One region of the Streptomyces sp. NPDC089919 genome, then DNA from elsewhere that is predicted to be linked to it. Evidence: riboswitches for the same ligand, from Rfam matches in the RefSeq annotation. Region 1 holds a riboswitch; each other region holds the start of a gene.

What was found. Region 1 has a riboswitch for cyclic di-AMP ahead of AB0O40_RS31265 (M23 family metallopeptidase). Riboswitches for the same ligand answer to the same signal wherever they lie in the genome.
Region 2: linked by a shared signal. The riboswitch ahead of AB0O40_RS28525 (transglycosylase family protein) and the one ahead of AB0O40_RS31265 (M23 family metallopeptidase) in region 1 are both predicted to bind cyclic di-AMP.
Region 3: linked by a shared signal. The riboswitch ahead of AB0O40_RS24050 (transglycosylase SLT domain-containing protein) and the one ahead of AB0O40_RS31265 (M23 family metallopeptidase) in region 1 are both predicted to bind cyclic di-AMP.
Region 4: linked by a shared signal. The riboswitch ahead of AB0O40_RS18875 (M23 family metallopeptidase) and the one ahead of AB0O40_RS31265 (M23 family metallopeptidase) in region 1 are both predicted to bind cyclic di-AMP.

What each region holds. Positions count from the first base shown of each region.
Region 1 is NZ_JBFBGK010000108.1:16,010-23,692, forward strand. It holds gene AB0O40_RS31230 (DUF5819 family protein) at 1-343, opposite strand, end outside; gene AB0O40_RS31235 (hypothetical protein) at 355-723, opposite strand; gene AB0O40_RS31240 (DUF488 family protein) at 872-1,219, opposite strand; gene AB0O40_RS31245 (WHG domain-containing protein) at 1,216-1,809, opposite strand; gene AB0O40_RS31250 (FBP domain-containing protein) at 1,883-2,371, shown strand; tRNA gene AB0O40_RS31255 (tRNA-Met) at 2,417-2,490, shown strand; gene AB0O40_RS31260 (PP2C family protein-serine/threonine phosphatase) at 2,678-3,859, shown strand; cyclic di-AMP (ydaO/yuaA leader) riboswitch at 4,109-4,240, shown strand; gene AB0O40_RS31265 (M23 family metallopeptidase) at 4,250-5,239, shown strand; partial or broken gene AB0O40_RS31270 (PrsW family intramembrane metalloprotease) at 5,325-6,128, opposite strand; gene trmB (tRNA (guanosine(46)-N7)-methyltransferase TrmB) at 6,232-7,008, opposite strand; gene lhgO (L-2-hydroxyglutarate oxidase) at 7,114-7,683, opposite strand, start outside.
Region 2 is NZ_JBFBGK010000089.1:11,936-19,618, reverse strand. It holds gene AB0O40_RS28545 (Ppx/GppA phosphatase family protein) at 233-1,180, opposite strand; gene AB0O40_RS28540 (DUF501 domain-containing protein) at 1,177-1,722, opposite strand; gene AB0O40_RS28535 (septum formation initiator family protein) at 1,780-2,256, opposite strand; gene eno (phosphopyruvate hydratase) at 2,338-3,624, opposite strand; gene AB0O40_RS28525 (transglycosylase family protein) at 3,967-4,659, opposite strand; cyclic di-AMP (ydaO/yuaA leader) riboswitch at 4,665-4,837, opposite strand; gene AB0O40_RS28520 (transglycosylase family protein) at 5,113-6,201, opposite strand; gene AB0O40_RS28515 (cytochrome P450) at 6,318-7,568, opposite strand.
Region 3 is NZ_JBFBGK010000065.1:11,153-18,835, reverse strand. It holds gene AB0O40_RS24070 (DUF6232 family protein) at 84-737, shown strand; gene AB0O40_RS24065 (XdhC family protein) at 783-1,730, opposite strand; gene AB0O40_RS24060 (hypothetical protein) at 2,021-2,356, shown strand; gene AB0O40_RS24055 (NAD(P)H-dependent oxidoreductase) at 2,381-3,052, opposite strand; cyclic di-AMP (ydaO/yuaA leader) riboswitch at 3,500-3,659, shown strand; gene AB0O40_RS24050 (transglycosylase SLT domain-containing protein) at 3,664-4,473, shown strand; gene AB0O40_RS24045 (FAD-binding oxidoreductase) at 4,484-6,070, opposite strand; gene AB0O40_RS24040 (APC family permease) at 6,436-7,683, shown strand, end outside.
Region 4 is NZ_JBFBGK010000043.1:10,224-17,906, reverse strand. It holds gene AB0O40_RS18895 (GTP-binding protein) at 1-783, shown strand, start outside; gene AB0O40_RS18890 (DNA topoisomerase IV subunit A) at 821-3,274, opposite strand; gene AB0O40_RS18885 (pitrilysin family protein) at 3,447-4,802, shown strand; gene AB0O40_RS18880 (pitrilysin family protein) at 4,823-6,190, shown strand; cyclic di-AMP (ydaO/yuaA leader) riboswitch at 6,409-6,568, shown strand; gene AB0O40_RS18875 (M23 family metallopeptidase) at 6,581-7,378, shown strand; gene AB0O40_RS18870 (GntR family transcriptional regulator) at 7,624-7,683, shown strand, end outside.

The sequences.
Region 1 (7,683 bases):
CTCCCCCAGTGAGCTGCTGCACGTTCCCCGTGACCAGCCGCGACATGCGTGAGGGGAAGAACCGGCTGCTCTGGGCGCTCTGGATGTACCTCGACGTCACGTCGTAGTACGGGGTCTCCGTGCGGTCGGCGCACCGAGCGCGGGCCAGGACACCGCGGTCGTCCGAGAGCGGATCCGGCGCGAACAGCATCCAGTTCTGAGCGAAGTACGGCTCCAGGTAGGCAGCGGCCCTGGGGAAGTACCGGAGCTTCAACGGGGTGATGGGCATCTGGGAGAAGGCCGCAATGGCGAAATGGAGGCCCAGCAGGGCGGCGCCCACGAGGAGCACCGCCCTCCTGGCCATGAGGTGGACCCTCACTTGTCGAAGACCGCCTCGGCCGACTCGACGTCGGGCAGTCCGGCCGGGCTCACCGTGCCCAGGTGGTCGGTGATCTGACCGGCTGCCTCGGCGACCGAAGGGCAGGCGGCCCTGGCGTGGACGTACGCCTTGCCCGCCGCATTGCCGACGGCCTTTCCGGCCTTGCCGAGCAGGGATCCGAGACCCGCCGGGGCGTCCGACGGCCCTTGGACGGCATGGGGGGTAACGGCTGCCTGCGGGGCAGTGGACGCCTGCGCCGTGCCCTGCGTGGCGACGACCAAGGCGGCTCCCCCGAGTGCCAGACCGGCAACGGCGAAGATCTTCTTCATGCGCTTCTCCTTTGGTGAGGCGGTGTCGGTGATCATGTTCGTCACCGACTCCGGCCCCACGGCACCCCCGAGCGGCCGGAGTCCCGCCGCTGCTCGGCGGGGGCGGGCGGGCCGGTCGAGCGCACGCGTCAGCGACCCTCCCGGCAACGACCGGCAGGGGCGCTCTTCGGCGTCGGCCGACGGGTCAGAGGTGTTCGAGGAGGACGGAGACGTGGCTCTCCGCGGGGTTCTTGACGGCGGTCAGGAGGGTGACGGGGCCCTGAGCCGCGAGGGTGCGCAGGGACCGCAGGGCCTCGGCCGCGGCCGGGGCGGTCAGTTCGGCCGCGTAGCGGGTGCGGAACTCCTCGTACGGGCCCTCGCCGGCGTGGTACCAGCGGCGCAGCTCGTTCGACGGGGTGAGGGCCTTGGGCCACTCGTCGACCCGGGCGTCGGCCTTGCTGATGCCGCGCGGCCAGAGGCGGTCGACCAGGACCCGCGTGCCGTCCTCGGGGGCCGGCGGGTCGTAGACGCGGGCGACTCGGATGGTGGTCATGGGGACAGGGTGGTGGAGGCCTGCGCCGGGGGCCAGTGGGTGAGGAGCTGGTGCAGGGCGTCGATCATCCGGCTCCAGGAGGCGTCCAGCGGCCGCTCGGCGTGGAAGGCGGCGGCGGCCTCCAGGGCGGCGAAGCCGTGCAGGGTGCTGCGGAGCAGCCGGACGGCGTCGGTCCGGTCCGGCTCGGCCAGGTCGTACGAGCGCAGCAGCGCGTAGGTGTACTCGACCATCCGCAGGTGTCCGGGCGAGGCGGCCAGCGTCTCGGCCGGCAGCGGCAGCTGGGTGGCGGCGTACCGGCCGGGGCTGCCCACCGCGAAGTCCCGGTAGGCCCGGGCGAAGCCGGCCAGCGCGGCGCGTCCGGAGCGGCCGGCCAGGGCCTCGCCGAGGCCGTCGGCGAACTCGGCGGCGCACCGCACCGCCAGCCGGGACCGCAGGTCCTGGACGTTCTTGACGTGCGAGTAGAGGCTCGCGTCCTTCACCCCGAAGCCGCGGGCGAGCGCGGAGACGGTGACGGCGTCCAGGCCGCCGGAGTCCGCCAGCTCGGCGGCGGCGCTCACCAGGCGGTCGATGGTCAGGCCTACGCGGGGCATGGGCGGCGGGATCCTTTGCCTTAGTCGTTTAATCGTTTGCCTAGTGGGTCTAGGTAACCGTAGCGTTCCCGGTATGAGACCACTGACCGAGTCCGACATCCGAGGATCCTTCATTAACTGCTCCAAGGGCGAGGCGCAGCGCCTGCCGCTGCCCCGGGACCTGGCCGAGCGCCCCTGGGCCGACCTGGACTTCCTCGGCTGGCGGGACCTGTCCGCCCCCGACCGCAGCTACGTCGTCACCGAGCACGAGGGCCGGCTGGCGGGCGTGGCGCTGCGGTTCCCCGCGACCAAGCGCGGCTTCCTGCAGCGCAGCATGTGCTCGCTGTGCCTGACCACCCGGCCGGGCGGGGGCGTGTCCCTGATGACGGCCCGCAAGTCCGGCAAGGAGGGCCGCGAGGGGAACTCCGTGGGCATCTACATGTGCACCGACCTCGACTGCTCCCTGTATGTGCGCGGCCGCAAGCAGCCGGAGCCGGGCGGCCGCTTCGAGGAGTCGCTGACCGTCGAGGAGCAGGTGGAGCGGATGCGCGGAAACCTCGCCGGTTTCCTCGCGCAGCTTTAATGGCGCCGAGCACCCCCTCGGATGGCGTAGGCTTGGGTTTACCGACGCGGGGTGGAGCAGCTCGGTAGCTCGCTGGGCTCATAACCCAGAGGTCGCAGGTTCAAATCCTGTCCCCGCTACTCCGTACGAAGGCCCGGATCCTCAAGGATCCGGGCCTTCGTCGTGTCCGGGTGCGGGTGGCTCCCGCGGGTGCCGCCACCCGTCCGGGCGCCCCCGGCTCGCCGGTCCGGGCCGCCGCCCCCAGGCTGACGGGGCGGGGTGTGCGGTCCCGCACCCATGCGAGCGGACCGGGCAGGGAGTGACGCGGTGGGGCAGCGCAGGCACACCGCCGGCCGGGCGGGCGGGCGTCCGACCCGGGTCTTCCTGCGGATCCTGCCCGCCCTGCTGATCGGGCTGGGCCTGCTCTTCGACCTGCTGACCCCGCCCGACTTCACCGGGTCGCCGTTCTTCTCGGCGGCCCCGCTGATCGCCGCCCCGCTCTTCTCCTTCGGCGCCACCCTGCTGACCGGGGCGCTGGCCTCGTTCTCGGTGCTCGCCCTGCACCTGCACAACGGCACCGGCGCCAAGGTCGAGGCGGTCACCGAGCTGGTCACGGTCTTCACCGTCTCGGCGCTGGCGCTCCTGATCAACCGGGTGGTCCGGCGCAGCAGCGACCGGCTGGCCTCGGTCCGCGGAATCGCCGAGGTGGCGCAGCGGGCCGTGCTGCCCACCCCCGCCGCCCGGATCGGCGGCCTGGAGGTCGCCGCCCGGTACGAGGCCGCCGAGGCCGACGCCTTCATCGGCGGCGACCTGTACGCCGTCCAGGACACGCCGTACGGGGTCCGGCTGGCGGTGGGCGACGTACGGGGCAAGGGCCTGGGCGCGGTCGAGGCGGTCGCCGTGGTGCTGGGGGCCTTCCGGGAGGCGGCCGAGCAGGAACCCACCCTGGAGGGGGTGGCCGGCCGGCTGGACCGGGCGCTGGCCCGGGAGGGCGTCCGGCGGGACTCGCTGGACGCGGTCGAGGGGTTCACCACCTGCGTGCTGGCCGAGTTCCGGCACCGCGAAGGGCTGGTGCGGGTGGTCAACCGGGGCCACCCCGGGCCGCTGCTGCTGCACGCGGACGGCGGGCTGCAGGAGCTGGCCCCGGCCGAGCCCGCGCTGCCGCTGGGCATGGGGGAGTTGGGGAGCTGGCCGGACCGCGCGGACCAGTGGTGCTTCCCGCCGGGGGCCACCCTGCTGCTGCACACCGACGGGCTCACCGAGGCCCGGGACGCCCGGGGCGGCTTCTACGATCCGCCCGGCCGGCTGCGCGGCCGGGTCTTCGCCGGGCCCGAGGCGCTGCTGACCGCCCTCGTCGCCGACGTACGGCGGCACACGGGCGGCGGGACCACCGACGACATGGCGCTGCTGGCGGTGGGGCGGCCCCCGGCGGGGCAGTCCGCGCGGCGGCGGACGGTACCGGTGGGGCGGCGGCGCCGGGCGGCCGCCGGCGGTGGTGACGGCGGGTGACCGAAAGGCCGCGCTCCGCATCCTTCTTGACGGGACGTCAGCGAAAGAATGCGGCCGTCGGGGCGATCGCCGCCCGGTCGTCTCGTCCCTAGTTGTTGCCTGATGTCGCAAAAGTCCTGGCCAATGTCGGTCACGGAGTGGCGTGTTGGCCGGAAGGATCAAGCGATGCAGCTTGGAATCACTCCCTGTTGTCTATTACCGTTCGATAACGCAGCGCGGATGTCCCAGCCGTCGCAAGAGACGGCACCGCGCGCGTGCGCGCCGAATCCCGTGAGGGAACCGGGGAACCACCACATTGGGGTGAATCGGGCCGCTCGCCCGTAGGAGACCTTCCTGCTCCGAACCCGTCAGCTAACCCGGTAGGCGAGAAGGAAGGAAAGGAGCGCCCCCGTGGCGTCCAACCAGCCTGCCCCCGAAGCCGCCGAGCAGCTCCAGGGCCCCTCCGGTGCCCCGGCCGCCGCCGGAGCCTGGGGCGAGTGGAACCCCACCGAGGACTCCGTCCGCCCGGTGGCCGGACGCCACCGCGTGGCCAAGCAGCGCGGCGGGCTCGCCCGCAGCTCCACCGTCCTCGGCGTCGGCATCATCGCCGCGGTCGGCGCGGCCGGCATGGCCACCGCCCAGGACAAGCCCCCGGTCGCGATATCCATGCCGTCCCTGCTGCCCGACCTGGACGACGGGGCCGAGGCCCCGGCCGCCGGCCGGGTGGCCGTGGACGCCCCGCTCACCACCGCGGGCGCCACCCCCGAGCAGGCCGCCGCCGGCACCGACGCGGGCGAGGCGCTGCGCCACCGGATCCTCCAGCAGGCCGAGTCCCAGGCCGACGCGGCCGCCGCCGAGGCCAAGGACGCCGCCCGGCGGGAGGCCGAAGAGGCCGCCGCGGCCCGCGCGAAGGCCCAGCAGGAAGCGGCCCGCAAGGCCGCCGAGGCGGCGGCGAAGGCCGCGGCCGCGGCCAAGGCGGAAGCCGCCCGGCTGGCGCAGCTCGCCAAGAGCTACGTGCTGCCGACCTCCGCGTACACGCTCACCTCCCACTACGGCGACTCCGGTTCGATGTGGTCCTCGGGCCACCACACCGGTCTCGACTTCGCCGCCCCCACCGGCACCCCGGTCAAGGCCGTGCACGGCGGCACCGTCGTCTCCGCCGGCTGGTCGGGCCCCTACGGCTACCGGATCGTGCTGCGCCTGGCCGACGGCACCGAGCTCTGGTACTGCCACCTCTCCTCGATGTCCGTCACCTCCGGCACGGTCACCACCGGCGAGACCATCGGCCGGGTCGGCGCCACCGGCAACGTCACGGGCGCCCATCTGCATCTGGAAGTACGGGAAGGCGGATCGACCGTGGATCCGCTGTCCTGGCTCGCGGCACGCGGGCTGAACGCGTAGCGCGCGGCGCGGCCGGGGCGACGGCCCCTCGCGCCCGGGCCCGCCGCAGCACCGCGGCGAGGAGCGCCACCGGGTCCGGGCCGCCGCGCGAGCGCACGGCCAGCCCGCACAGCAGCGCGAAGACCGGCACCATCACCGTGCCGTAGACGAGGTAGAAGCCGTGCTCGCCGAACTCGGACGAGCTGTTCCACAGGGCGTGCACGGCCACCGCCAGCAGCAGCCCGGCGGTCGGCGCGAGGCTCCGGTACCGCCGGCCCGCCGCGCCGGCCGCCCAGCCGAGGCCGAGCCCGGTCCACACCGTGAACAGCGGGTGCGCGAAGGGCGACAGCACCACCCGGACGAAGAAGGTGGCCGCGGTCAGGGAGTCGCTGAGCGGGGCCCCGCTCGCCAGGTCGTCGACGTAGGCGTTGCCGAGGTAGAGGACGTTCTCGGTGAAGGCGAACCCGCACGCGGTGAAGCCCGCCACCACGATCCCGTCGGTGATCCCGGCGAACCGGGGCCCGCTGAAGAGGCAGACCAGCAGCAGCGCGGCGGCCTTGGCCAGCTCCTCGACCACCGGGGCGACCAGGATCGAGCCCAGCCGGTCGGCCTCGTGCGGGTCGGTGCCGGCCGCCGCCATCCAGCGGGAGGCGAAGCTGTTGGCCACTATGGCGATGAGCGCGGCGGCGCAGGCGCCCCAGGTGAACGCGAAGAGGTGGCCCGGCCAGGGCCCCGGCCGAGCCCGCCCCAGCCAGTGGAACACCGCGAGCAGCGGGGGTACCGGCAGCACGGCCAGGCCGAGGCCGACGAAGAAGCCCCGGGTGCCGGTCTGCTCCCGTACGAGGACGAGGATCAGCACTCCGGCGACCGCGAGCAGCCCGACGGAGGCACGAGACAGGACCCGGAACACGGGGGCACAGTAACGGCGGGCCCGGACCGGAGTCCGGGTTTTGCCCCTCGGGTACCCCTGACGAGCGGCCGGCCCGCCGGTGCGGGCCGGGCCGGGCGGGCGGTCAGCCGGCCGTGCGCCGGAAGAGCAGGTCGTGGACGACGTGCCCCTTGTCGAGCCCCTGGCCCTCGAAGCGGGTGAGCGGCCGGAAGTCCGGCCGCGGCGCGTACCCGCCGTCGGCCTGGGTGTTCTCGAAGTCCGGGTGCGCGCTGAGCACTTCGAGCATCTGCTCGGCGTACTCGGCCCAGTCGGTGGCGCAGTGCAGGACGGCGCCGGGCGCCAGCCGGGTGGCCGCCAGGGTCAGGAACTCGGGCTGGATCAGCCGGCGCTTGTGGTGGCGCTTCTTGGGCCAGGGGTCCGGGAAGTACACGCGCATCCCGGCGAGGGAGTGCGGGGCCAGCATCTCGCGGAGCAGGATGATCGCGTCGCCGTTGGCCACCCGGACGTTGGTGAGGCCGTTCCGCTCCGCGAGGGCGAGGAGGTTTCCCTGGCCGGGGGTGTGCACGTCCGCGGCGAGGATGCCGGTGCCGCGGTCCTCGGCGGCCATCTGGGCGGTCGCCTCGCCCATCCCGAAACCGATCTCGAGGACGACGGGCAGCCCGTCGAACATCTTCTCGAGGTCGAGTACGTCGCGCCCGTCGATGTCCAGGCCCCAGGTGCCCCACATCCGCCGGAGGGCGTCCTCCTGGCTGGTGGTCACCCGGCTCCGGCGCGGCTGGAAGCTCCGGATCCGCCGCTCGTGGTGCGAACCGGCCGGATCGGGCGCGGGCCCGTCGGGAAAGCGCGGCTGATGGCGCCAGACCGGAGGGGCCTTGGGCTGGGGGTTCTGCGACTCGGACACCGGGTGATTCTACGGGGCGGGGGTGGGGGGTGCCCTTTTTGTGAGGGGAGAGCGATCTGAGGGGGGCCTGGGGGCCGGGCAGGTGCGCGACAGGGTGGCCGCCCCCTACGGCCGCGCAGCGGCCAGCGCTCGGCGGGCGATCTCCCGGCCGATGGGGAGCGCGGCGGTCGCGGCCGGGGACGGGGCGTTCAGGACGTGGACCGCCCGCGCGGACTCGCGGATCAGGAAGTCGTCGGCGAGGGTGCCGTCCCGCAGGACGGCCTGCGCCCGCACCCCCGACCCGGCCGGCGTGAGGTCGGCCTCCGTCACGGCCGGCAGCAGCCGCCGCACGGCCGTGGTGAAGGCGCGCTTGGACAGGGAGCGGTGGACCTCGCCCGCGCCGTACCGCCAGTGCCGGCGGGCCACCCGCCACGTCCCGGGCCAGGCCAGCTCCGAGGCGAGGTCGGCCGGGCGGACCGTGCCCCAGGCGTACCCCTCCCGGGCCAGCGCCGGGACGGCGTTGGGGCCGACGTGGACTCCGCCGGAGACGCCCCGGGTGAGGTGGACGCCGAGGAAGGGGAAGGCCGGGTCGGGCACCGGATAGACCAGCCCCCGCACCAGCTCCGGCCGGGCCAGGTCGTAGTACTCGCCGCGGAAGGGGACGATCCGCACGCCCGGGTCGTCCCCGGCCAGCCG
Region 2 (7,683 bases), on a different contig from region 1:
GATCCCGTCGCGAGCTCGCTTCGCACGAAACGGGTCCGTGGACCTGAGAACGGCTCCGAACGACCCTTTCCCGCGGCCATCAGGCCCTTTTTCCTTGTGAAGAACTTCACGAAGTTTCTGTGGGCAACGGGACCAAGGTCCCTGTCATGCCCCCCTCAGAGGCCTGAAACGCCCCGAGGGGGCCCCTGGAGGACCCCCTCGGACGACCCGCGGACGACCCCGCGGACGGGACTCAGACGGCCGACAGCGCGATGCCGTCGAGGATGTCGTGCTCGCTCACCACGACCTCGGTGGCACCGGTCCGCTCCATGATCGCCAGGAGCACCAGGGTGCCCGCGCCGATGACGTCCACCCGCCCCTCGTGCATCACGCCGATCGCCGCGCGCTCCGCGTGGGTGGCGGTCAGCATCCGCTCGCTGATCTCGCGGACCTGCTCGTAGGAGACCCGGGAGTGGTGGATGGCCGCGGAGTCGTACGCGGGCAGGCCGAGCGCGATGCCGGCCACCGTGGTGACCGAACCGGCCAGGCCCACCAGGGTGCGCGCCTCGGCCAGCGGCACGGCCTCGGCCGCCAGGTCGAGGGCGGCCTCGATGTCGGCGCGCATGGCGGCGACCTGCTCCGCGGTGGGCGGGTCGGTGACCGCGCCGTCGACGACCAGGTGCCGCTCGGTCATCCGGACGCAGCCCACGTCCACCGAGCGGGCGGCCCGGACATGGGAGTCGCCGAGGACGAACTCGGTGGAGCCGCCGCCGATGTCCACCACCAGGTACGGGGTGGCCAGGTCGGAGCGGCCGGCCGCGGCCAGCGAGCGGGTGGCGCCGGTGAAGGAGAACTCCGCCTCCTGGTCGCCGGAGATCACCTCGGGCTCCACGCCCAGGATGTCCAGCACGCCGGAGACGAACTCGTCCCGGTTCTCCGCGTCCCGCGAGGCCGAGGTGGCCACGAAGCGGATCTTCTCGGCGCCCAGCTCCTTGATGACGGCGGCGTACTCGCGGCAGGCCGCGAAGGTCCGGGCCAGCGCCTCGGGGGCCAGCCGGCCGGTCTGGTCCACGCCCTGGCCCAGCCGGACGATGATCATCCGGCGGTCCAGCTCGACCAGCGCGCCGGTGGCCGGGTCGACGTCGGCGACCAGTAGCCGGATGGAGTTGGTACCGCAGTCGATACCGGCGACCCGGGTCACTCGGACTCCTTCTCCGCCGCGCCGTCGGTGCAGGGGGTCACGCAGGGCCCCTTGGCCCACCACTCGGGCAGCATCGCCAGGGTCTCGTCGCCCAGCGGGTTCACCCCGGGGCCGGCCGCCAGCGAGTGGCCGACCAGGACGTGCAGGCACTTGACCCGGTCGGGCATGCCGCCGGCGCTCGGGAAGCCCTCCAGCACCTCGATGGCGTCGCGGCGGGCGATGTAGTCCTCGTGCGCGGCGCGGTAGGCGGCAGCCAGCTCCGGGTCGGTGCCGAGCCGGGCCTGCATCTCCTTCATCACGCCGTTGGCCTCGAGGGTGCCGATGGCGGAGGCGGCGCGCGGGCAGGTCAGGTAGTACGTGGTCGGGAAGGGCGTGCCGTCCGGCAGCTTCGGGGCCGTCTCGACCACGTCCGGCTGGCCGCAGGGGCAGCGGTGCGCGATGGCGCGCAGCCCGCGCGGCGGGCGGCCGAGCTGCTCCTTGAACGCGGCGACGTCGGCGTCCGTGGGCTCGGTCCGGGCGGTCTGGGGCGGGGGCGTGTCCATGCCTGGGATGCGTCTCTTCTTCGTGGTCTGTTCGCGGTCTGCCCGACGGGCGGGCCGTCAGTCGTCGTGCGGGCGGTCGGCCTTGTCGACCCCGTCCCACACGTTGGAGTACCAGGGCCGGTCGGCCGCGCCGTGTTCGGCGCGGCGCCGCTCCTCGGCCTCCGGGTCGATCACCGTGTAGCCGACCTCGCCGGGCCGGACGTAGTGCAGGTGCTGGCGCGCCTGCTGCTCGACGTAGGCCGGGTCCTGCCAGCGGGCCTTCTCGTCGCGGAGTTCCTCCAGGCGCTGGCGCGCCTGGTCGGCCTCCCGCTGCTGCTCCGCGATGTCCGAGCGCTGGGATACGTACTGGCGCATCGGATACGCGAGGGCGACGACCAGGGTACAGAGGACGAGGACCAGCAGGGCCGCGCGCCCGGTGAGCCGGCTGCGCCGCACCTGGCGCCGGGACTGCGACCGGTAGACGTGGGCGGCGGTGCGTTCACCGAACTGCCTGAGCCTGGTCGCGGTGGAGAACCGGTCCCGGTTCCCTGCCATGTGCCGCCTCCCCTGGTACGCAGTACGTCCCCGCACACGGTACGGGACCGAGTGCGGGGACGCTGGGAAGGCAGCGGGTGATTAGCCCTTGAAGCGCGGGAAGGCGCTGCGGCCCGCGTACACCGCGGCGTCGTCGAGGATCTCCTCGATGCGCAGCAGCTGGTTGTACTTGGCGACGCGGTCCGAGCGGGCCGGGGCGCCGGTCTTGATCTGGCCGCAGTTCACGGCGACGGCGAGGTCGGCGATGGTGACGTCCTCGGTCTCACCGGAGCGGTGCGACATCATGCACTTGAAGCCGTTGCGCTGGGCCATCTCGACGGCGTCCAGGGTCTCGGTCAGCGAACCGATCTGGTTCACCTTCACGAGCAGGGCGTTCGCGGAGCCCTCCTCGATGCCGCGGGCCAGGCGCTCCGGGTTGGTGACGAAGAGGTCGTCGCCGACGATCTGGACCTTGGCGCCCAGGCGGTCGGTGAGGGTCTTCCAGCCGGCCCAGTCGTCCTCGAAGAGCGGGTCCTCGATGGAGACGAGCGGGAACGCGGAGACCAGCTCCTCGTAGTACTCGGTCATCTCGGCGGCCGAGCGGGACTGGCCCTCGAACTCGTACTTGCCGTCCTTGTAGAACTCGGACGCGGCGACGTCGAGCGCGAGCGCGATGTCCTTGCCCGGGACGTAGCCGGCCTGCTTGATGGCCTCGACGATGAGGTCGAGCGCGGCGCGGTTCGACTCGAGGTTCGGCGCGAAGCCGCCCTCGTCGCCCAGGCCGGTGGAGAGGCCCTTGGTGTGCAGGACCTTCTTGAGGGTGTGGTAGACCTCGGCACCCCAGCGCAGGGCCTCGGAGAAGGACTCCGCGCCGATCGGCGCGATCATGAACTCCTGGATGTCGACGTTGGAGTCGGCGTGCGACCCGCCGTTCAGGATGTTCATCATCGGAACGGGCAGCAGGTGCGCGTTCGGGCCGCCGAGGTAGCGGAAGAGCGGGAGGTCGGAGGCCTCGGACGCGGCGTGCGCGACGGCGAGGGAGACGCCGAGGATGGCGTTGGCGCCGAGGGAGCCCTTGTTCTCGGTGGCGTCCAGGTCGATCATCGCCTGGTCGATCAGGCGCTGCTCGGTGGCGTCGTAGCCGACCAGCTCGGGGCCGAGCTGCTCGATGACGGCCAGGACGGCCTTCTCGACGCCCTTGCCCAGGTAGCGGTTGGGGTCACCGTCGCGGAGCTCTACGGCTTCGAACGCTCCGGTGGAGGCACCGGACGGAACTGCAGCACGGCCGGTGCTGCCGTCGTCGAGGCCAACCTCGACCTCGACCGTGGGGTTGCCTCGGGAGTCCAGGATTTCCCGGGCTACGACGACGTCGATGGACGGCACGAGCATCTCCTTCTGGGATGTGACGCTGGGTGTGCGGTGGCGTGGGCCGTGGGACCGACCCAGCCGGACTAGAGCCTAACCGGCTCCGGGGCATCGGCCAGCCGACCGCCCGGGTCCTGGGACGAAAAAGGGTCCGAATACCCGTCTTCCAGGACATAGGGCCCTTGATCATCGGGTCCTCGACCGGCGCCGGACAGACGTCCGCCCGGCGCGTCGGGGGGAGGACGCGCCGGGCGGGCGTGGTTACTCACGGGTCAGTCGCGCCCCGTTGGGGAAAGTTTCACCGCTTCCCCTCGCAGGCGCGCGGCCGCCGCCCCTCCTGCGAGGGGGGTTTCAGCCGGTCTCCGTTCAGGAGAGCTTGAGCATCTGGCCCGGGTAGATCAGGTCGGCATCGGTGACGATGTCCTTGTTGAGCTCGAAGAGCTTCTCCCAGCCACCGGTCACCTTGTTGGCGTCGGCGATGGTGCCGAGGGTGTCGCCGGCCTTGACCTCGTAAGAGCCGTTGCCCTTCTTGATGGTCTGGGCCGGGGCGGCGGGGGCGGCCGGCTTGGGGGCCTCGGAGGTGCGCTCGGAGCGGGTGGTGGGCGCCGACTCCGTGCGGACCGTCTCGGTGCGCTTGGCCTTCTTCTTCTTGACCGGGGTGGAGGAGCTGTCCGAACCGCTGTGCTTCGAGGCGCCGGACAGGCCCACGCCGCAGCTCGGCCAGGCACCCTTGCCCTGCGAGGCCAGGACCTTCTCGGCCACGGCTATCTGCGCGGACTTGCTGGCCTGGTTGGCCTGCGGGGCGTAGTTGGTGCCGCCGTACGCGGCCCAGGTGGACGGCGAGAACTGCAGGCCGCCGTAGTAGCCGTTGCCGGTGTTGATGGACCAGTTGCCACCGGACTCGCACGCCGCGACGCGGTCCCACTCGGAGGTGGTGGCGGCGCTGGCGGTGCCGGCGGCCATCAGCGGGGCGGCGACGACCGCACCGGCGACACCGACGAGGGCGGCGGCGCGGGTGGCCTTGGAGGCGCGACGGTGCTTGCCCTTGGAAAGCAGCATGGAAGGAATCTCCTCACCGACGCCTGCGAGGTGAGCTGTCGGGTTCGGGCGTAGTGAGTTGCCCGGCCGCGCGACGAGCGCGCGGCTTCACCCCTAGCCGTTTCCGTGACCATCTCTCAATGGCCGGTCCCGGCACTTACCTTGGGTCCCCCGCTCCTGCCTTCGGCGCTTGCGCGACGACTGTTCCCCCCGTCCGCCGGCAGGATTCGGCGATGCGGTCGAAGAGGCCCGCGGTGGCGAGCGGTTCAGACGTTAGACAGACGGCTCCCCGATGTTCAAGGTCGGACATCGGGGAGAAACCGCCGGGACTTGCCTTCCGGGAACCGACGTTTGCGCAGGTGAGAGGCGTTGCGGCCGAAGGTCACGGATAGGACACGCCAGTTGGGGCGCTGAGACTCATGTCTCATTTGATCAAAACGGGCATTCAGTATCTTATCGACGCCCGAACTGCCCCTACTTCTCGCTTAGGTCGAGATTCTGGCCGGGCTTGATCAGGTCGGCGTCACCGCCGATGACCTGCTCGTTGGCCTTGTAGAGGGCGCTCCAGCCGCCCTTCACCTTCTTCGCGTCCGCGATCTCCCAGAGGTTGTCGCCGGCCTTGACGGTGTACGTCGGGTCTTCGACGGGCTTCGAGCCGGTCTGGGTCGCCTCCGTACCGGACGGCTCGTCAGCCTCCGGCGCACCATTCGATGCATGACGTCCCGTAACGTCCGATTCGTCCCCTGACTCCTCGTCGGCTGCGTCACCGCGGTGCTTGCCGGTGCCGGGGGTCTCGGCGGTCGCGTCGGGGGTACCGGTGCTCGGGTCGGGGGTCCCGGGGGTGGCGCCAGGGGTCCCCGGGGTGGTCCCGGGGGTGGTCGAGGCGCCCGGGACCTCCGGGGTCTCCACGGTGGCCTCCGGGCTCTCGCGGGTGGCGCCCGGGATGGAGCCCGCGGGCGTCTCGGGCGTACCGGGGGTGCTCGGGGCGGTACGGGTACCCGGGGCCGAGGGGGCGGTGGTGCCGGGAGTGGCGGGGGCGGTGGGGGACTTGGTGCCCGACCCGGAGGTCCCCGGCGCACCCTGGGCGGCCGGCGGCTCGGGGGTGGGGCGCTCGTCGGGCCGTACCGGCGCCGGGGCGACCTCCTTGCCCCCGTCGTTCAGGCCGTCGTCCACCTCGGCCTTGGGGCCGCCCTTGGTGAGCCCGGAGGGGCCGGCGCACAGCGGCCAGGCCGTGGGGCCCTTGGTCGCCAGCACCTTCTCCGCGACCGCGATCTGCTGCGAGCGGCTGGCCAGGTCGGCGCGGGGGGCGTACTCGAGGCCGCCGGCGCTCTTCCACAGTTCTTGGGTGAACTGGAGTCCGCCGTAGAAGCCGTTGCCGAGGTCGGCACTCCACGTGCCGCCGCTCTCGCATTCGGCGACCTTGTCCCACGTGGCGGTGTCCGCGGCACTCGCGTTCGTCGCGGCGAGCAGCGGCAGCGCGAGTGCGGAGCCGGTCACCCCCGCGGCGACGACGAGGGCGGGAGCCTGGCGGGGGCGCCGATGTCGGCCGTTCCCGGAGCGCATGTGATGGACCTTTCGCGTGGCGGCAAAGGAAGTGACGGCGAACCTAGCGGGGTTCGAACGCATGTCACAAGTCGATGCAGCGCAGATCACGTTGGGGTCACGAAGATGATGAATGCTCAGTTTTGCCTTGGCGTGAACTCGACGGGTAGCGTGCGCAGGCCCCGCATGATCAGGCCCCCGCGCCAGCGCAGTTCGTCCGGATCGACGGCAAGTCGCAGGTCAGGGAGCCGGGTCAGCAGCGTGGCCAGCGCCGTCTGGCCCTCCAACCTGGCCAGTGGTGCGCCCAGGCAGTAGTGGATGCCGTGGCCGTATCCGAGGTGCTGGTTGTCGGCCCGGGAGAGGTCCAGGGTGTCGGGCTCCGTGAAGCGCTCGGGGTCGCGGTCGGCGGCGGCGAGCACGACGAGCACCGGGTCGCCGGCCGGGATCTCCTGGCCGCCGATGGCCAGTGCCTCGGTCGCGTACCGCCAGGTCGCCAGCTCGACCGGGCCGTCGTAGCGCAGCAGCTCCTCGATGCCGGTCTCCAGCAGGCCGCTCTCGCCCGCCGCGAGGGAGTCCTGGAGGCGGGCCCGCTGGTCCGGGTTGCGCATCAGGGCGTAGAGGCCGTTGCCGATGAGGTTGATGGTGGTCTCGAAGCCGGCGAAGAGGAGGATGAAGGCCATCGCGGCGGCTTCGTTCTCCGTCAGGTGGTCGCCGTGGTCGCTGGCCCGGATCAGGCCCGAGATCAGGTCGTCGCCCGGCTCGTCGCGCTTGCGGTGGATCAGCTCCGCCAGGTAGCCGCGGATCTTCTTGACCGACCGGGCCACCCCGCCGCGCGGGCCGCCGCCGTGCCGGATCATCATGCCGGCCCAGTCGCGGAAGTCGTCCTGGTCCTCCGGCGGTACGCCGAGCATGTCGCAGATGGCGTAGATGGGGAGCGGGAAGGCGAAGTCGTGGATCAGGTCCGCCTCGCCCTTCGCCGCGAAGCCGTCGATCAGGCGGTCGGTGAGCTCCTGGACCCGGGGGGCGAACTCCGCCACGCGGCGGGGGGTGAACGCCTTCGACACCAGGCGGCGCAGCCGGGTGTGGTCCGGGGGGTCGATGTTGAGCAGGTGGGTCATCAGGCCCGCGCTGCGCTCGCCGGGGATGCCGGTCTTGCCGGGCTCGGCGTGGTGCACCGGGTTCTTGCTGAGCCGCTGGTCGGCCAGGGCCTGCCGGGCGTCCCGGTACCGCGTCACCAGCCAGGCCTCGACCCCGCTGGGCAGGGTGGTCCGCCGCACCGGCTCGTGCTCCCGCAGCCAGGCGTACGCCGGGTAGGGATCGGTGGCGAACTCCCAGCTGAAGAGCTCGGGCGGGTTCTCGGCGGCGGGCGTCCCGGACAGGTCGTGCATGGCCCCGACCCTAACCGGCACCGGGCGCGGCGGGCTCCTCCGCCGCTACGGCCGGCTCCTGGTGCGGATCGCGCCGGTAGGGGGTGTCGAGCAGTTCGAGCAGCTGCGGGTGGAC
Region 3 (7,683 bases), on a different contig from region 1:
CGGCCCGCGGGCCGGGGGCCGCACGGGTGCCCGATGATGTTGCCCTGAGGCGCCGGGACGGCGGCGGGGGAGCGGGGGAGCACATGGACGAGGCGGAGCGCGCGGACGGACCGCGGTCCGGGGTGGCGGGGCCCACCCCGGCGGGCGGACCGTACGGGCCCGTCGCGTCCGAGCCCCCGTACGAGCCGCCGCTCGGGGCGGTGGTCGGGCCCTGGCGGCGGACCGGGAACCGGGACCTGTTCCTGCGGATCACCGGGGGCACGCTCTGGATGGGGACGACCGGTGTGCCGCTGGCCCAGGTCACCCGGGTCGACGCCTTCCGGTACACCGCGCGCGCCGGCTGGGCGGGGCGCCTGCTGCTGTGGCTGGGCGCGACCGGGCTGCTCTGCGCGCCGCTCCACCGCGTCCTCGAGGGCGACTGGCGCTTCTGGGAGGGCCGGTACGCGATCGCCGCGCTGGTGCTCGGGCTGGTCGGCTGCGTCCTCGGGGAGCTGTACCAGCGGCCGAGGCCGGTGCTGGCCGTGGAGACGGCCGGCGGTTCCACGATCGCGGTGACCCTCCCGGACCACGACCGACTGCGAGCCACGGCCGGGCGGATCCTGTACGCCGTCCAGCACCCGGACGCGGAGTTCGGCATCGTGGTCCAGCGGCTCGGCACCCGGACCCGCCACTACGGCGCGGCCGTGCCCGCGCGCGGGGTCCGGCGCACCGAACCCCTCCGGCGCCGGTCGGGGTGACGCCGGCCGCCGCCCCGCCCGGCCGGCGGGGCGGCGGAGGAGGCGTCAGCGGGAGCCGGCCGTCAGGGTGCTCAGGATCTCGGCACAGATGGCGAGCGCGGTCTCGGCGGCCGTCCGGGCGCCCAGGTCCAGGCCGATCGGGCCGTGGATCCGGGAGAGTTCGGCCTCCGGGGCGCCCCCGGCGAGCAGGTCCTCACGACGCCGGGCCTGGGTGCGGCGGGAGCCCAGGGCGCCGACGTACGGGACGCCCAGCCGCAGCGCGGTCCGCAGCGTCGGGGCGTCGAACGACGGCTCGTGGCTCAGCATCACCAGGCAGGCCGACCCGCGCCGCTCGGTGAGCAGCTTCTCCGCCTCGGCGCCGGACTCCGTGGTCACCCACTCCCAGCCCAGCAGCCCGGCCTGGGCCCCGATCAGGCCCGCCAGTTCACCGGCCCCGCCGATCACCAGGTACGGGTCGGCCGGGTAGGCCTCGATCAGCACCAGCCCCTCGTCGGAGTAGCGGGCCTCGCGCCCCGCGCGGTGCCGGCCCAGCAGCTCCAGGGCCTCCCGGGCCGCCTCGGTACCGGGCGCGGCGCCCGCCCGGACGACGGTGCTGGACGCCTGGGTGCCGTCCTCGCTCAGCCGGGTCACCAGGGCCGCACTGGAGCCCAGCGCCAGCTCGTCCCACCACTCCGCGGGGACCGAGTCCAGCGGCTGGAGCAGGATCTCGGACTCCCCGCCGCAGGTCAGCCCCGCTCCGGTGGCTTCGGCCCCGTGCACCGAGACCTGGCACACCCGGGCCGTGACGCCCGCCGGCACGGCTGCCACCTCGGCGGTCAACTGCTCGTCGAACACGCCTCGGTACAGGCTCCCGGCACGCTCGCCGCGCGCGTCGACGAGCAGCGCCCCGGACGGGTCGCGGGGGCCGAAGCCCTGCTCGGTGACCGGCCGCGCCAGGAACGCCTCGCGGCCTTCGGCCGTCCACCGCCGCGCCGTCTCCACCAGCTCACGCATCACACGCCGCCCTTCTCGCCTCTGCCCGGTCCTCCCAGGTCAGACCCCAACGTAAGCCGGAAGAGGGCCGTCGGCTCCCTGTTGCCGCGAGGTTCGGCGGGTCCGCCAACCGGGCGGCTTGGACGATCACCCGACGGCCGCGCTGGCTGTTCTTGGGCGGGAAGACAACGAATGCATACCGGTGCCCGGGGGTGCCGTTTCCCGTGGAATCGAGGGCGGGTTGATCGGACGTGACGACTTCCTCCGGTCCGGTTCCGAAGCCGGCTGTCCCGGCGCCGCGGCGCGCCCCCGTGGCTGCCCTGGACGGCGCGTACTGGCTCGACTCGCCGTCGCGGCACCAGGGCGAGGACTGCGCCCGGTGCGCACGGCTGCGGCGGGTGGCCCCCGGGGCGGACGGCCCGGCCGGGGAGGGCGGAGAGGCCGGTGCCGCCGCGGCGGGCGGGCCGGCCGGCGGCCCGGCGGCCCGGGAGCCGGCCGCGGCCGTGCCCCCGGTGCTCGCGGCGGCCGAGGAGCCGGCCGCGGTCGTCCCCGTGGTGCTCGGGGCGGCCGTGCTGCGCGTGGTGATGACCGCGCTGGCGGTGGTGTCCATCGTGACGGCCCTGGCCCTCACCGGGCGGGGCCGCTGAGCCCGCTCCGGCGCCGGGGCGGGCTCAGCCCTCGGCGCGCTCGGTGACCAGCGCGTCCGTGCGGTCGCCCAGGAACTCGTACCAGCGGCGCTGCAGGCACACGTAGCGGGTGTCGGCTTCGACCAGGCGCAGGAACGCGGCGACGGTGTCCGCCAGCCGGCCCTGGAGGCCGGCGTCCGTGAGGTCGCCGTCCGGGGTGAACCCCTCGTGGGCCTTGGCGAGGCTGAACATGTCCGGGTACACGCGGGTGCCGAGGTGTTCCAGGGGGACCCGCAGCGCCCACAGGCCCCGGTTGCCGCCGACCATCGAGGGCGAGGCGGACACCAGCAGCGCGTGCTTGTCCTTGAAGGGCTGCGGCCGGACCCGGGAGACCCAGTCGACGGCGTTCTTGAGCACGCCGGGCATCGAGGCGTTGTACTCCGGCGAGGCGATGACGAAGGCGTCGCAGGAGGCGATCCGCTCGCGCAGGGCCAGCGCGCCGGGCGGCAGTCCGGTGTCGGTCTCGGCGTCGCCGTCGTAGACCGGCATGGCGAACTCGGACATCAGGGCCAGGTCGACGTCGGCGCCGGCCCCGGTCGCGAGCCGGCCGACGAGCGCGGCCAGCCGCGTGTTGAGGGAGTCGGCGCGCAGGGAGGCGCCGAAGACCAGCACACGGACCGGCTGCCGGACGTCGGCGGGATCGGGGTCGGCGGTCATGGGGCGGCCTCCAGGACGGGGGGAACGCGGCGGGAATCACCACCACCGCATTTCGGGCGCGCCCAGGCTAGACCAGGACATCCCGGAAAGCGGCGAGGGCGCACGGGGTGGGAGTGAATAGTCCGATTTCGCAGGGGCTGTGCCGGTCTTTCGCGTGCCGTCGGAATCGGTCAGTTAGCGGGCGTTTTCGGGGTTATGGCGGGGAGGCTCCGGGGCGGTGATGTGTGTCACGCGGATTTCCGGGCGGCGGCGGCCCGGCGGTACCGGCTCCCGTGCGGTTGAGCCGGAGTTGAGGGTTCACGGGTCGAAGGATCTTGCTGATTTGCATGAAGAATTCCGTCGGCAACTTTCTTTTCGCCTATTCGTGACTTGTTCCGTCTCCTGACTCTCGCCTACGGTCACGCTCATTCCGGGTGGAACGCCGAATCCTGCCGCTGCCCGGGCCCCTCACATCACGAGTCCATCCAGCACGGCAGGAGCGGGGGAACCAGGTAAGCCGCCGAACCGGAACACCGGCTCGGCTCGGGGTGAAGTCGCACCTGACGGTGCGGCCGGACAGCTCCCGTCCGAACCCGACAGCTCACCTCGCAGGCGACGGAGAGGAATGCGCCATGCCCGGAAAAGGCAAGCACCGCCGCCCCAAGAACACCCGTCTCGGCCGCTCCGTCGCGGCCGTCGGTACCGGCGGGGCCGCCCTGGCCCTCCCGGTGCTCGGCGCCACCGGCGCGGTCGCGGCGCCGAACGCCGGGGCCGTGCATTCGGTCGCGACGGCAAATACCGCCGTGGTGACGGCCGCTCAGAAGGCCACCGTGACCTATTCGGTGATCGCCGGGGATTCCCTCGCCAAGATCGCCGAAAAGCACTCCATGAAGGGCGGCTGGGAGAAGCTGTACCAGGACAACCGCGCGCTGATCGGTGACGACCCGTCAACCATCCGCCCGGGCCTGAAGCTCAGCATCGACCTCATGGCGACCCCGCTGGCCGGCACCGCCGCCGCTCGGGACGCGGCCGCCGCCCGGGCCGACCGCTCGGCCCGCCCGGCCACCCTCACCGCCGCCAAGCCGGCTGCCGTGACCCCGGCCGTGGCCAAGAAGACGTACGCGGACAACCTCGACGGCTGGATCCGCGAGTCGCTGGACATCATGGCGCAGCACCGCATCCCCGGTACGTACGACGGCATCTACCGGAACGTCATGCGCGAGTCCTCGGGCAACCCGCTGGCCATCAACAACTGGGACTCCAACGCCGTGGCCGGCACCCCCTCCAAGGGCCTGCTCCAGGTCATCCAGCCCACCTTCACGGCGTACCACGTCCCGGGCACGGCCCTGGACCTGTACGACCCGGTCGCCAACATCACGGCCGCGTGCAACTACGCCGCCGCCCGCTACGGCTCCATCGACAACGTCTTCGGCGCCTACTGACCCGCCCGCCTCACAGGCCCTGCGGGAAGCGGAAGAGGCGGTCCGGGTCGTACGCCCGCCGGGCCGCCTCCAGACGGGGCAGGTTGGCCCCGTAGTACGCCCGCCGCCAGTCCGGCAGGCGCGGGTCCGCGTAGTTCTGGTACGCCGCCCCGCTCGCCCACGGCCGCAGCGCCGACCACAGCCCCGCCAGCCACTCCTCGTGCCGGCCGGCCTCCTCGGGGGAGGCCGGCTCCGGCCAGTACGCGAGGTACTGGGTGAGCAGTGCCCGGTCGCGGTGCACGAAGGCGGTGTCCCCGGCCGGTACCCGGTTCAGTGCCCCGCCGCACACCCCGTCGAGCTGCACCACGCCCCGCCCGCCCGGCGGCACCGCCGCCGGGTACCGGGCGAGCGCGTCGAGCAGGGCGTCCACCGCCACCGGCGGCAGCCCCGGCGCGTCCCAGAAGTCCGACCGCCCGGCGTAGGAGTCCCGGCCCAGCTCCCCGGCCGGATCGCGGCCCGGCAGCACCCCGGGCAGGTGGCAGCGGTCCGGGGTGAGCTCCGCGCAGCCCGCCATGAGCCGCGTCAGCCGCTCCTGGCCGCCGGTGACCACGTACACGTCCCGCGGTCCGCCGCCCACCAGGGCGGTCAGCCGGTCCAGCTCCTGCTCCAGGCCGCCGCGGCCACCCGCGCAGAAGACCCGCACGGCCGGTGCGGGCACCCCGGCCGCCCCCTCTCCCCCTCCTTGTGGGTCCCGGCGGTCCCGCGCCCGCGCGCCCGTGCCGACCGTGAACTCCAGCTGGCTCCAGAACGGCTCCGGCAGCCCCGCCAGCCACCGCTGCCAGCCGGCGACCAGCCCGGGGGTCCCCCGGGCCTCCCAGTGCAGCTCGGCGAAGGCGCAGTCGACGGCGGGGTGCGTGCGGAAGCGGAACTCGGTGACCACCCCGAAGTTCCCGCCGCCCCCGCCGCGCAGGGCCCAGAACAGCTCTGGCTCCCGCTCCGCGCCCGCCTCGCGCACCCGCCCGTCCGCCGTCACCAGCCGTACGCCCGTCAGGTTGTCGCTGGTGGTGCCGTACGCGCGGCTGCTCAGCCCCAGCCCGCCGCCGAGGGTGAGTCCCGCGATGCCCACCGACGGGCACAGCCCGGTGGGCAGGACCGCCCCCTGCGCGCCGAGCACCGCGTGCACGTCCGCCAGCCGGGCGCCGGCCCCGATCCGGGCGGTGCCCGGGCCGGGCGCCACCGCGGCCAGCGCGCCGACGTCGATCACCAGCCCGGTCCCGGTGGACCACCCCGGGTAGCTGTGGCCGCCGCCCCGGGCGACCACCGGCAGGCCGGCGGCCCGGACGAACCCGAGACAGGCCGCCACGTCCCCCTCATGGGCCGGGTAGGCCACCGCGGCCGGGGCGGTCCGGTCGTACCGCGGCTGGTAGAGCTGCCGGGCCTCCGGGTAGGCGGGGTCCCCCGGCAGCACCAGCCGGCCGTCCAGCCCCCGCGCCAGCGCCCCGAAGTCGGGCCCCCGGTGCAGCGGGCCCCGGCGGAAGGGGTCCCGGCCGCCCGGCGGCGCCGGGGCGAAGGCCGCGGCCAGCGGGAGGCCGAGGAACGTCCGGCGGTGCAGGGTCATGCCCCCACTACACCCGCCGCGCCGGTGCCGGGCCCGGGCCCCCGCCGCGGCCCGGCCCCGGGCCAGCCGGACGGCCGAGGCGACGGGGCGTACCGGCGGTAAAGCGGGAGAAAATTCCTGACCGTTCCGCTGCGGTTCCCGCACTCGTCATTTTCGTTGTCTTATCGCGTTCTTAACGCACAACTGCTCCACTGCACCCTGTCGGAACGACGGATTCCGCAGCAGGTGGGCCATTGACCTGCGGTTCCGTGGAGGCTTCCATTCAGCCCTGGAGCCACGGACCAGCAGACCATCACCCAGCCGCCCCGGAGGCGATACCGGCTCCACTCCCAGATTCGCTTGCACACGCCGATCGGAACCGCCTGATGACCGACACCCTCAGCGCACCGCACGCGCTGGCCCCGCAGACCGGCCCCGTGCCGCAGAAGCTCAAGCGCTCCATCGGTGTCGTGGGCGGCACGCTGCTCACGCTCTCCTGCGTGACCCCCGCCTCCACCCTCTTCGTGGTCGTACCCGACCTCTTCCACGACGTCGGCACGTACGCCGCGCTCACCATCGCGATCGGCTCGCTGCTCTGTATCGGCGTGGCGTTCTGCTACTCGGAGCTGGGCACCCTGATCCCCAGCGCGGGCGGCGAGTACGCCATGGTCTCCACCCTCGCGGGCCGGCTCGCCGGCTGGCTGGTGTTCGTCCTGTCGCTGCTGGTGGTGATGATCGTGCCCCCGGTGATCGCGATGGGCACCGCCGACTACCTCGCCCCGCTGGTCCACATCCCCGCGCCGCTGGCCGGCGCCGGCGTGATGCTGCTGGCCACCCTCGCGGGCCTGCTGGACCTGCGCGCCAACGCCTGGATCACCGGCATCTTCCTGGTGCTCGAGGTGATCGCGGCCGCGGTGGTCGCCGTCCTGGGCTTCGCCCACTCCGAGCGGGGCGTCACCGCCCTCACCCACGGCACCACCCTCTCGGACGGCGGCACCCCCACCACGGTCACCGCCATGATGGTGGTCTCCGGCCTCGCCATCGCCCTCTTCATCACCCAGGGCTTCTCCACCGCGGTCTACCTCTCCGAGGAGCTGGAGAACCCCCGCAAGAACGTCGCCCGCACCGTGCTGGCCACCCTGGCGATCTCCACCGCCGTCATCCTGGTCCCGGTCATCGCCATCACCGTCGGCGCCCCCGACCTCGCGGCCCTCACCAGCGGCGACATCAGCGGCATGATCACCGCCTGGTCCAACTCGGCCGTCGGCACCTTCGTCAGCCTCTGCGTGGCGCTGGCGATCATCAACGCCGGCATCGTGATGGTCATCCAGAACTCCCGGGTGCTCTTCGCCTCGGCCCGCGACAAGGCCTGGCCCGAGCCGGTCAACCGCGGCCTGTCCCGGCTCGGCCGGTTCGGCTCCCCGTGGGTGGCCACCCTGCTGGTCGGCCTGCCCGGCGCGGCCCTGTGCTTCGTCAACCTGGACACGCTGACCGGGGTCATCGGCGTCGCCGTCACCGGCATGTACCTGCTGGTCGCCGTGGCGGCGCTGTTCAGCCGCAAGGGTGAGCACCGTGTCGCGGCCGCCTGGCGGATGCCGCTGTGGCCCGCGGTGCCGGTGCTCCTGATCGGCGTG
Region 4 (7,683 bases), on a different contig from region 1:
GAGCCCCAGGAGCTCATCAAGATGGTGATGGCCAGCGAGAACCCGGCCATCCGCTACGGCGGGACGGTCGAGGTGGTGGACGCGGCCGAGTTCGACGCGACCCGGCTGCGGCACCCCGAGACCGACCGGCACCTGGCCGTGGCCGACCTGGTGGTGCTCAACAAGACCGACCGGGTCGACGCGGCCGAACGCACCCGGATCGAGGGGCTGCTCGGCGGGCTGTGCCCCGGTGTCCCGGTGGTGGCCGCGGACCACGGGCGGATCGACCCGGAGCTCCTTTTCGACCGCCGGCCCTGGAGCGAGACCCGGGGCCAGCTGTCCTTCGAGGACCTGCTCGCGGAGGACGCGGACGAGGGTGCGCACGCGCACGGCGGGGACTGCGGGTCCGGCTGCCCCGGCGGGCACCTGCACCACGGCTACGACAGCACGGAGTTCGTCAGCGAGCAGGCACTGAGCCCGCGCCGCTTCATCGACTTCCTCGACGCCCGCCCGGCCGGCCTCTACCGCATCAAGGGATTCGTGTACTTCGGCGTCCCGGGCCACGAGGAGAAGTACGAGGTCCACGCCGTCGGCCGCTTCCTGCGCTTCACGCCGGGGCCCTGGGGCCGCGGCGAGCAGCGGGTCAGCCGGCTCGTGCTGATCGGCTCGGGCACCGACGGCGGGGCGCTGGCCCGGGGGCTGGCGGCCTGCCGGGAGCCGGCGCCGCAGGGGACCCCGCCCGAGGCGATGTGGGCCGTGCTGCGGTACGTCCCCGAGCCCGGGGACGTACCGGCCGAGGGCTGAGCCCGGGCCCGGCCGGAGCCGGGCCCGGGGGCCGCGGCTACAGCGGGGCGCCCGCCACCACGGCCACCGCCGTGGGCAGGGCCGTACCCGAGCCGTCGCGGCGCGGGTCGGGGGCCGGCAGCTCGACCGGCGTGCCGTTGGCCGTGGCGGCCCGCGCCGGGGCCGCGCCCGCCCAGGCCAGCACCAGGACGTCCTCGCCCTTCAGGAAGCGCTGGCAGCGCACACCGCCGGTGGCCCGGCCCTTGCGGGGGTACTGGTCGAACGGGGTGAGCTTGGCCGTGGCCACCGAGTCGTCGAGCGTGCCGTGCGAGCCGGCGACGCTGAAGACGTACGCCTCGGCGCCCGGGTCCACCGCCGAGAAGTGCAGGACCTTCGCGCCCTCGGTGAGCTTGATGCCGGCCATGCCGCCCGCCGGACGGCCCTGCGGGCGCACCTGGCCCGCCGGGTAGCGCAGCAGCTGGGCGTCGTCCGTGATGAAGACCAGGTCCTCCTCGCCGGTGCGCAGCTCCACCGCGCCGACGATCCGGTCGCCGTCCTTGAGCGTGATCACCTCGAGCTCGTCCTTGTTGGCCGGGTAGTCCGGCACGACGCGCTTGACCACGCCCTGCTCGGTGCCCAGCGCCAGGCCCTGCGAGGTCTCGTCGAGCGTGGTCAGGCAGACCACCCGCTCGTCCGGCTCCAGGGTGGACAGGAACTCCGAGATCGGTGCGCCGCCCGCGAGGTTGGGTGCGGCGTGGGTGTCCGGCAGCTGGGGCAGGTCGATCACCTGGACCCGCAGCAGCCGGCCCGTCGAGGTGACCGCGCCGACCTCGGCCCGGGCGGTGGCCAGCACCGACGAGACGATCGCGTCGTGCTTGGCCCGGCCGCCGTCACCGGCCGCCAGCGGGTCGCCGGTGACCGTCCGGGCCAGCAGGCCGGTGGAGGACAGCAGCACCCGGCACGGGTCGTCCGCGACCTCCAGCGGCACCGCGGAGACCGCGGCGCCCGCCGACTCCAGCAGGACCGTGCGCCGGTCGGTGCCGAACTTCTTCGCCACCGCGGCCAGTTCGGCGGAGACCAGCTTGCGCAGCTCGCCGTCCGAGTCGAGGATCCCGGTCAGCTCGTCGATCTCGCCGGTCAGCCGGTCGCGCTCGGACTCCAGCTCCAGCCGGTCGAACTTGGTGAGCCGGCGCAGCGGGGTGTCGAGGATGTACTGGGTCTGCACCTCGCTGAGCGAGAAGTGCTCGATCAGCCGCTGCTTGGCCTGCGCGCTGTTCTCGCTGGAGCGGATCAGGCGGATGACCTCGTCGATGTCGACCAGGGCCACCAGCAGGCCCTCGACCAGGTGCAGCCGGTCGCGGCGCTTGGTGCGCCGGAACTCGCTGCGCCGGCGGACCACCTCGAAGCGGTGGTCGAGGTAGACCTCCAGCAGTTCCTTGAGGCCCAGGGTCAGAGGCTGGCCGTCGACCAGCGCGACGTTGTTGATGCCGAAGGACTCCTCCATCGGCGTCAGCTTGTACAGCTGCTCCAGCACGGCCTCCGGGTGGAAGCCGTTCTTGATCTCGATGACCAGGCGCAGGCCGTGCGCGCGGTCGGTGAGGTCCTTGACGTCCGCGATGCCCTGGAGCTTCTTGGAGCCGACCAGGTCCTTGATCTTCGCGATGACCTTCTCGGGGCCGACCGTGAAGGGGAGTTCCGTGACGACCAGGCCCTTACGGCGGGCGGTGACGTTGTCCACGGTGACGGTGGCGCGGATCTTGAAGGTGCCGCGGCCCGTCTCGTAGGCGTCCTTGATGCCCTGCAGGCCGACGATCCGGCCGCCGGTGGGCAGGTCCGGGCCGGGCACGAAGCGCATCAGCGCCTCCAGGTCGGCGGCCGGGTACCGGATCAGGTGCCGGGCGGCCGCGATGACCTCGCCGAGGTTGTGCGGGGGCATGTTGGTGGCCATGCCGACCGCGATCCCGGAGGCGCCGTTGACCAGGAGGTTCGGGTAGGCCGCCGGGAGGGCGACCGGCTCCCGCTCCTGGCCGTCGTAGTTCGGCGTGAAGTCGACGGTGTCCTCGTCGATCGACTCCGTCATCAGGGAGGTGGCGTCGGCCATCCGGCACTCGGTGTACCGCATGGCGGCCGGCGGGTCGTCGTTGCCCAGCGAACCGAAGTTGCCGTGGCCGTCGACCAGCGGGAGGCGCATGGAGAAGGGCTGGGCCATGCGCACCAGGGCGTCGTAGATCGACGCGTCGCCGTGGGGGTGGAGCTTGCCCATCACCTCGCCGACCACGCGGGCGCACTTGACGTATCCGCGGTCGGGGCGCAGGCCCATCTCGTTCATCTGGTACACGATCCGGCGGTGGACCGGCTTCATGCCGTCCCGGGCGTCGGGCAGGGCGCGGGAGTAGATCACCGAGTACGCGTACTCGAGGAAGGAGCCCTGCATTTCGTCGACGACGTCGATGTCGAGGATCTTCTCCTCGAAATCCTCCGGCGGCGGGGTCTTCGTGCTGCGGCGGGCCATCGCTGCTGCGGCTCCTCGTGCTCCGAGATCTGGGTATGACGCGGTCCATTGTGGACCGCTCCTCTGACAACGCCGACGGCGACCCGGGGGACTCGGGAACTTCTCCGGTGACCGCTGCGCTTGCATACAGTGGCAGGACTCTCTCCTCAGCGATCGAAGGGATCACATGCCCATGGGTCACACGGCCACCGCCGAGGCCGCTTCCGGCGGCCTGACAGCGACCGAGCACCGGCTGGCCAACGGCCTTCGCGTGGTGCTCTCCGAGGACCACCTGACCCCGGTCGCCGCGGTCTGCCTCTGGTACGACGTCGGCTCCCGCCACGAAGTCAAGGGCCGTACCGGCCTGGCTCACCTCTTCGAGCACCTGATGTTCCAGGGCTCGAAGAGCGTGCCCGGCAACGGCCACTTCGAGCTGGTCCAGGGCGCCGGCGGCTCGCTGAACGGCACCACCAGCTTCGAGCGGACCAACTACTTCGAGACCATGCCGGCGCACCAGCTCGAGCTGGCCCTGTGGCTCGAGGCGGACCGGATGGGCTCGCTGCTGTCCGCCCTGGACGACGAATCCATGGAGAACCAGCGCGACGTCGTCAAGAACGAGCGCCGCCAGCGGTACGACAACGTCCCCTACGGCACCGCGTTCGAGCGGCTGACCGCCCTCGCCTACCCGGACGGCCACCCGTACCACCACACCCCGATCGGTTCGATGGCCGATCTGGACGCCGCCTCCCTCGAGGACGCGCGCACCTTCTTCCGGACGTACTACGCCCCCAACAACGCGGTGCTGTCCGTGGTCGGCGACATCGACCCCGAGCAGACCCTCGCCTGGGTCGAGAAGTACTTCGGCTCCATCCCCTCGCACGACGGCAAGCAGCCGCCGCGGGACGGCTCGCTGCCCGACGTCATGGGCGGCCAGCTCCGCGAGGAGATCGTCGAGGAGGTGCCGGCCCGGGCCCTGATGGCGGCCTACCGGCTGCCCCACGACGGCACCCGCGAGTGCGACGCGGCCGACCTCGCGCTGACCGTGCTCGGCGGCGGCGAGTCCTCGCGGCTCCACAACCGCCTGGTCCGCCGCGACCAGACCGCGGTCGCCGCCGGCTTCGGCCTGCTGCGGCTGGCCGGTGCGCCCTCCCTGGGCTGGCTGGACGTCAAGACCTCCGGCGGGGTGGAGGTGCCGCGCATCGAGGCCGCGGTCGACGAGGAGCTGGCGCGGTTCGCCGCGGAGGGCCCCACCGCCGAGGAGATGGAGCGGGCCCAGGCCCAGCTCGAGCGCGAGTGGCTGGACCGGCTGGGCACGGTTGCCGGCCGGGCCGACGAACTCTGCCGCTTCGCCGTGCTGTTCGGCGACCCGCAGCTGGCCCTGACCGCCGTCCAGCGGGTGCTGGACGTCACGGCCGAGGAGGTGCAGGCCGTGGCCGCCGCCCGGCTGCGCCCCGACAACCGCGCGGTCCTCGTGTACGAGCCGCTGCCCGCCGCCGAAGAGGGCGCCGACACCGGCGCCGACGACGATGCCGAAGGGGCTGACCAGTGACCGCCGACGTCGCTTCCCCGATGACCTTCCACCCGCAGCCGCAGGCCGGGCAGCCCAAGCCCTGGGCCTTCCCGGCCCCGGAGCGCGGCGCGCTCGACAACGGCCTGACGGTGCTGCACTGCCACCGTCCCGGCCAGCAGGTGGTGGCCGTCGAGGTGCTCCTCGACGCCCCGCTGGAGGCCGAGCCCGCGGGCCTGGACGGCGTGGCCACCATCATGGCCCGGGCGCTGTCCGAGGGCACCGACAAGCACTCCGCCGAGGAGTTCGCCGCCGAGCTGGAGCGCTGCGGCGCCACCCTCGACGCGCACGCCGACCACCCGGGCGTCCGGGTCTCGCTGGAGGTACCGGCCTCCCGGCTGCCCAAGGCGCTGGGGCTGCTCGCCGAGGCGCTGCGGGCGCCGGCCTTCGCGGACGCCGAGGTCGGCCGGCTGGTGCGCAACCGGCTCGACGAGATCCCGCACGAGCTGGCCAACCCGCAGCGCCGGGCGGCCAAGGAGCTCTCCAAGGAGCTGTTCCCCGCCGCGCTGCGGATGTCCCGGCCGCGCCAGGGCACCGAAGAGACCGTCGCGCGGATCGACGCGGCGGCCGTGCGCGCCTTCTACGACGCCCACGTGCGCCCCGCCACCGCCACCGCGGTGGTGGTCGGCGACCTGACCGGCACCGACCTGGCCGCGGTCCTGGCGGAGACGCTGGGCTCCTGGACCGGTGGCACCGGCGAGGCCTTCCCGGTCAGCCCGGTCACCGCCGACGACACCGGCCGCGTGGTGATCGTGGACCGCCCCGGTGCGGTCCAGACGCAGCTGCTGATCGGCCGGATCGGCGGGGACCGGCACGACCGCGTCTGGCCCGCCCAGGTGCTCGGCACCTACTGCCTCGGCGGCACCCTCACCTCCCGGCTGGACCGCGTCCTGCGCGAGGAGAAGGGCTACACCTACGGCGTGCGCGCCTTCGGCCAGGTGCTGCGCTCCACGGCCGACGGCACCGGCGCCTCGATGCTGGCCATCAGCGGCTCGGTGGACACCCCCAACACCGGCCCGGCGCTCGAGGACCTGTGGAAGGTGCTCCGGACGCTGGCCGAGGGCGGCCTGACCGACGCCGAACGCGACGTGGCCGTGCAGAACTTGGTGGGCGTGGCCCCGCTCAAGTTCGAGACCGCGGCGGCCGTCGCGAGCACCCTCGCCGACCAGGTCGAGCAGGAGCTGCCGGACGACTTCCAGGCGCAGTTGTACGCCCGGCTGGCCGACACCGGCACGGTGGAGGCGACTTCGGCCGTGGTCAACGCCTTCCCCGGGGACCGGCTGGTGACGGTCCTGGTGGGCGACGCCGGGCAGATCGCGGAGCCGGTGCGGGCGCTGGGCATCGGCGCGGTGACCGTGGTCGCCAACTGACCCGGTGACCAGGGCCCCGGAGGGGCCGTGGGCCGCGGGGCCCCGGTGGTATGACCACCGGGGCCCTTGTTGCGTCATATGTCCGGTTCGGGAGGGTGGTTGCCCGAATGCCCCGTGGCGTACGCCACAAAAACCCGTGTCTGTTTGGTGATTGTCCGACCATCCGCCTAGCGTCAACCTCGCTGTCCGTCAGCTGTAACAGCCGCACCCGCGGCACCGGACAGCGATCGCCGAGTCCCCGTCAGGCGCGAGCCTGGGGAGCCGGGGACCCACATCAGTCCCTGGGGTGAATCGGACCGCCTCGCCAGAGGCAGCCCGTAGGAGACCTTCCTGCTCCGAACCCGTCAGCTAACCCGGTAGGCGAGAAGGAAGGAAAGGATCAGCCCCTTCATGGCGTTTGGCAGTCGTGCCGCCGGCAAGCACCGCGGTCCCAGCCGTCTGAGCCGCAAGAGCGCGAACATGGCCGGCATAGCCGCCCTCGCGACCACCGGCGTCGTCGGCACCCTCGCCGGTCCGGCCTTCGCCGCGACCGAAGCAGAGCCCCGCGGCCTCGAGGACACCGGGCTGAACGCCGTCGTCGTCGCCGACGACCTGGCCGGCCAGATCGAGGCCCAGGCCGCGTCGCAGAAGGCCGCCGCCGAGATCGCCGCCGCCAAGGCCAAGGCCGAGGCCGACGCCCGCCAGCGGGCCGCCGAGGCCAAGGCGAAGGCCGAGGCCCGCGCCAAGGCCGAGCGCGAGGCCAAGGAGCGCGCCGCCCGCGAGGCCGAGCGCAAGCGCCTGCTGACCTTCGTCGCCCCGGTCGCCAACTCCTACGTCAGCACCGGCTACCTCAGCGGCGGCTCGATGTGGTCCTCCGGCCACCACACCGGCATCGACTTCCACGCCGCCTCCGGCACCTCGGTCCACGCGGTGGGCACGGGCGTCGTCGTCGAGGCCGGCTGGGGCGGCGCCTACGGCAACAACATCGTCATCAAGATGCTGGACGGCACGTACACTCAGTACGGCCACCTCTCGGCCATCCAGGTCTCGGTCGGCCAGCAGGTCACCCCGGGCGACCAGATCGCGCTGTCGGGCTCCACGGGCAACTCCAGCGGCCCGCACCTGCACTTCGAGGCCCGTACCGGGCCGGACTACGGCTCGGACATCAACCCGATCACGTACCTGCGCTCGCACGGCGTCAACGTCTGACCCGGCCCGCACGCTTCCCGAAGGCCCCGGCTCCCCGAGCCGGGGCCTTCGGCGTGTCCGCCGGCCCGGAGCCGGCCGGCGGGTGCCCGGCGGTGCGCCGCCCCGCCCCGTGGGCGGCGGGCAAAAAGAGTTCCGTATTTCCGCAGCCGCTCGGGAATTGCCGCTTTCTGCAATAGAGTCGCAGAACGTACGCGACCCGTACGTCGCCCGAGCGAGTTTCGCGGACAACAAGCGGAGGTCCGGTCATGCGCATTCCCGCGCACGCGGTATGCACGGCAATCCGCGACGACATCGTCGCGGGCGTG